Regions from separate parts of the Rhizobium sp. AAP116 genome, predicted to be linked through region 1. Evidence: predicted binding sites of a transcription regulator. Region 1 holds the regulator's gene; the other holds the start of a gene.
What was found. The regulator HrcA, encoded in region 1, represses chaperone genes, less so after heat shock. The targets are predictions, from matches to a motif close to GTTAGCACTCNCNNNNNGNGAGTGCTAAC.
Positions count from the first base shown of each region.

Region 2: a site for HrcA is predicted at 1,405-1,433, ahead of groES (co-chaperone GroES). Genes of this name have one in related genera too.

Region 1 is NZ_LJIB01000033.1:547-2,944, reverse strand. It holds gene rph (ribonuclease PH) at 1-348, opposite strand, end outside; gene hrcA (heat-inducible transcriptional repressor HrcA) at 520-1,608, shown strand; gene grpE (nucleotide exchange factor GrpE) at 1,714-2,340, shown strand.
Region 2 is NZ_LJIB01000007.1:170,243-172,640, reverse strand. It holds gene chrA (chromate efflux transporter) at 1-1,341, opposite strand, end outside; gene groES (co-chaperone GroES) at 1,493-1,789, shown strand; gene groL (chaperonin GroEL) at 1,860-2,398, shown strand, end outside.

The DNA.
Region 1 (2,398 bases):
GCAGTCGATCGAGATCTGGCGTTCGCCGAGAGCCTCGAGATCGACGATCGCCCGCAGCGACCGGCCGATGAGGCGCTGGATTTCCTGGGTACGACCGCTTTGCTTGCCCGAGGCGGCCTCGCGTTTCATGCGGTCACCGGTGGCGCGTGGCAGCATGCCGTATTCCGCCGTCACCCAGCCTTTGCCGGAATTGCGCAGCCACGGCGGGGTCTTCTCTTCCAGGCTCGCAGTGCACAGCACATGCGTGTCGCCGAACTTCACCAGGCAGGAGCCTTCTGCATGCTTGGAAAAGTTGCGCTCGAATGAAACCTTGCGCATTTGATCGGTTTTTCTGCCGGATGGCCGCATTGCAATCTCCTGGGTTGTTAGTTGCCTTCTAAGGACGGAGCAGCTTATTTGCAAAGAAAAACCATGCCGCAGCGCAGAGAGCCTTGCGCGCGGCGAAATACCCCTTGGTCATCCCGTAAGCAGTGACTATATTTATTGCATGAAACCTCTGAGATCATGTTCGCTCCGATAATGGCATCACCGAAGACGACCGTCGCAGACGTGTCCGCCTCCCTGGACGACCGCTCCCGGGAGGTCTTTCGCCGTATCGTCGAGACCTATCTCGACAGCGGCGATCCGCTCGGTTCGCGGAATCTTTCGCGCTTATTGCCGATGTCGCTGTCGCCCGCCTCCGTGCGCAACGTCATGAGCGATCTCGAAGAACTCGGTCTCATCTACGCGCCGCATATCAGCGCCGGACGCCTGCCAACGCAGGCCGGCCTGCGCTTCTTCGTCGACGCCTTCATGCAGATCGGCGATCTTTCCGAAGGTGAGCGGGACGAAATCGAGCGCCAGATCAGGCCTTCCAGTGCCGATCAGCCGATGGAGGCCATGCTGACCGAGGCAAGCCGCATGCTGTCCGGCCTGTCGCGTGGCGCCGGTCTTGTCATCTCGGCAAAGAACGATCCCGTTCTCAAGCATGTCGAATTCATTCGGCTCGAACCGACCAAGGCGCTCGCCGTTCTCGTCGGCGAGCACAATCAGGTCGAGAACCGCATCATCGAACTGCCGGCAGGCATCACGGCCTCGCAGTTGACCGAGGCGGCCAATTTCCTGAACGCCAACCTGGCAGGTCAGACGCTGCGCGAACTGCGTGGCCAGATTGAAAGCCTGAAGTCCCAGGTGGCGACCGAGCTCGACACCCTGTCCCAGGATCTGGTCGAGCGCGGCCTCGCCGTCTGGTCGGGCGAAGTGGCCGAAAAGCAGCCCGCCCGCCTGATCGTCCGCGGTCGCGCCAATCTGCTCGAAGGTCTGGCCGGCTCCGAGGACATTGATCGCTTGCGCCTGCTCTTCGATGATCTGGAGCGCAAGGAAAGCTTGATCGAAATCCTTGATCTGGCCGAAAGCGGCCCGGGGGTCCGGATCTTCATCGGATCCGAAAACAAGCTTTTTTCGCTCTCCGGTTCCTCGTTGATCGTAGCCCCCTATCGCGATGGCGAAGACCGTATCGTCGGCGCCGTCGGCGTAATTGGTCCGACCCGCCTCAACTATTCGCGCATCGTGCCGATGGTGGACTACACCGCACAGCTGATGGCGAGGCTCTCGCGCGGCGCGCGGTGAGCCAATTTCCCGACAAACCCTTGATTTTTTCTCGTCAAACCCTGATATCGGGCACGCATTCGAAAGCTTTGAGCTTCGAAAACGAGACATCATCCGGAGAACGTCATGACCGAAGAAACCAACAAGAACGGACCTGACGCGGCAGCTACCGAGGCAGAAGCAACCGCGACCACCGAAGAAGGACAGGTTGCGAACGAAAGCGAGGCCGGGTCCGCGCAGGAGAATGATCCGATCGACGCTTTGAAGGCAGAAAACGCCGATTTGCGCGACCGTTTCCTGCGCCTGGCCGCTGAAATGGACAATCTGCGCCGCCGCACCGACCGCGAAATCAAGGATGCCAAGTCCTATGCGGTCACCGGCTTCGCCCGCGACATGCTCTCCGTTTCCGACAACCTGCGACGCGCGATTGAGACGCTGCCGGACGAGGCTCGTGCCGCCGCAGACGCGACCGTCACCGCTCTGATCGAAGGTGTCGAAATGACCGAGCGCGGTATGCTGGCAACGCTCGAGCGCCATGGCGTGCGCAAGATCGAGGCGGAAGGCCAGAAGTTCGATCCGAACTTCCATCAGGCGATGTTCGAGGTGCCCAATCCGAACGTGCCCAACAACACGGTCGTTCAGGTCGTTCAGGCCGGCTACGCCATCGGCGAGCGTGTGCTGCGCCCGGCCATGGTCGGTGTTGCCAAGGGCGGTCCGAAGGAAGCCGCAGCCGAGGATGCCGCCAAGGCGTGAGCAGACGTGATGTCGCGTGAATGAAAAAAAAGCGCCCCATTCGGGCGCTTTTTTGCTG
Region 2 (2,398 bases), on a different contig from region 1:
CGCCGCAAGGCCAAGCGCTGCGGCGGCCAGAAGCGTCTTGCCGATGCCAAGGTGGAAGCGGAAGATCATCACTGCAGAGAGGACGGCGATGACCAATGCCTGCCAGTCGAGGGTCGACCACACGGGTTGGGGTACCGATAGCGTGAGTGGTCCGAAACTGGCGATCTTGGTCGGTTCCACCTGCATGAAGATCACGTGCAGCGCGAACCAGACCGCCAGGTTGAGGATGACGCCGACCACGGCAGCGGTGATGGCGGAGAGCGCTGCGCTGAGGAGCCGATTGCCGCGCAGTCGCTCGATGTAGGGGGCGCCGGCGAAGATCCAGATGAAGCTTGGGATGAAGGTGGCCCAGGCGGCGATCAGGCCGCCGAGGAGACCGCCAATCAACGGGTCGAGCCCGCCGCTTTCGCGGAAGCCGGCGAGAAAGCCGACATAGGAGAGCACGAGCACCAGCGGTCCTGGCGTCGTTTCCGCCAGCGCCAGGCCATCGAGCATTTCGCCGGGTTTCAGCCAGGCATAGTGATCGACGGCGACCTGGGCGACATAGGCGAGCACAGCATAGGCGCCGCCGAAGGTGACGAGCGCCATCTTCGAGAAGAAGGTCTGGATTTCGGGAAGTGCCGTTTCCGGCAGCAGCAGCCACAGAAGTGGCAGGGGTGCGAGCCAGACGGCGACCCAGAAGAGGAGCGTTGCGAGTTGGCTGAACAGAGGCGGACGGACGCCAATCTCTTGCGAGATCTCTTCCGCCGCAGATGACGCGCCCCGCGCATGGAGCAGGCCGATCAGAGCAGCCGCAAGCACGACGAGGGGGAACGGCACCGAGAAGAGGAAAAGGGCAAGGAATGCACCTGCGGCCAGCCATCGGTGGAAGCTTGTCTTCAGGGCCCGCTTGCCGATGCGGATGACGGCTTCCACGACGATTGCAAGCACTGCGGCCTTCAGGCCGAAGAACAGGCCGGCGACAAGGCTCGCCTCCTGATAGAGCGCATAGAGCGTCGAGAGGCCTAGGATGACGGCGAGGCCTGGCAGAACGAAAAGAAGGCCGGCAACGATGCCGCCGCGCACGCCATGCAGGAGCCACCCGATATAGGTAGCAAGCTGCTGCGCTTCTGGGCCTGGCAGCAGCATGCAGTAGTTCAGGGCATGGAGATAACGGGCCTCGTCGACCCAGCGTTTTTCCTCGACGCAGATTTTATGCATCAGCGCGATCTGCGCCGCCGGGCCGCCGAAGGACATCAGGCCGATACGGGCGAAGGCGGAGACGAGCTCTGAGAAAGAAGGCGAAAGTGGAGGATCGATGGCCGCACTGCTTGTGTGAATGTCGGTGGATTTCGCCGGCATGCAGCAGTCCCTTTTTTCACGAGCGAGCTTGACTCGTCCGCAGGCTGTTCTTATCTCAGCCTCGCTGGCACTCTCCAGGGGGGAGTGCTAACAAATTCCGATGCGATGCCCTCCAGGGATCGCGAGTGTCATTTGATCGAGGGATTAGACAATGGCAAGCACCAATTTCCGTCCGCTGCACGACCGCGTTGTAGTCAAGCGCGTCGAGTCCGAAGAAAAGACCAAGGGCGGCATCATCATTCCTGACACTGCCAAGGAAAAGCCGGCTGAAGGCGAAGTCATCGCTGTTGGCCCGGGCGCCCGCGACGAAAGCGGCAAGCAGGTTGCTCTCGACGTCAAGGTCGGCGACCGCGTCCTGTTCGGCAAGTGGTCCGGCACCGAGGTCAAGCTCGATGGCGTTGACCTGCTGATCATGAAGGAAGCCGACATCATGGGCGTCATCGGCTGATTTCAGCACGATCACCCCTCTTCCTTTTTAACCAATTCACCAATGGGCTAGACGCCCGGGAGTTTTGACAATGGCTGCTAAAGAAATCAAGTTTGGCCGCACCGCGCGCGAAAAGATGCTGCATGGCGTCGACATCCTCGCAGACGCCGTGAAGGTAACGCTCGGCCCGAAGGGTCGTAACGTCATCATCGACAAGTCCTTCGGCGCACCGCGCATCACCAAGGACGGCGTATCGGTCGCCAAGGAAATCGAACTGGAAGACAAGTTCGAGAACATGGGCGCCCAGATGGTCCGCGAAGTTGCTTCGAAGACCAACGACATCGCCGGTGACGGCACCACGACCGCAACCGTTCTTGCCCAGGCCATCGTTCGCGAAGGCAACAAGGCCGTTGCTGCCGGCATGAACCCGATGGACCTGAAGCGCGGTATCGATCTGGCCGTTCTCGAAGTCGTCAAGGACCTCCAGGCCAAGGCCAAGAAGATCTCGACTTCGGAAGAAGTTGCCCAGGTCGGCACGATCTCGGCCAATGGCGACACGCAGGTCGGCAAGGACATTGCCGAAGCCATGCAGAAGGTCGGCAACGAAGGTGTTATCACCGTCGAAGAAGC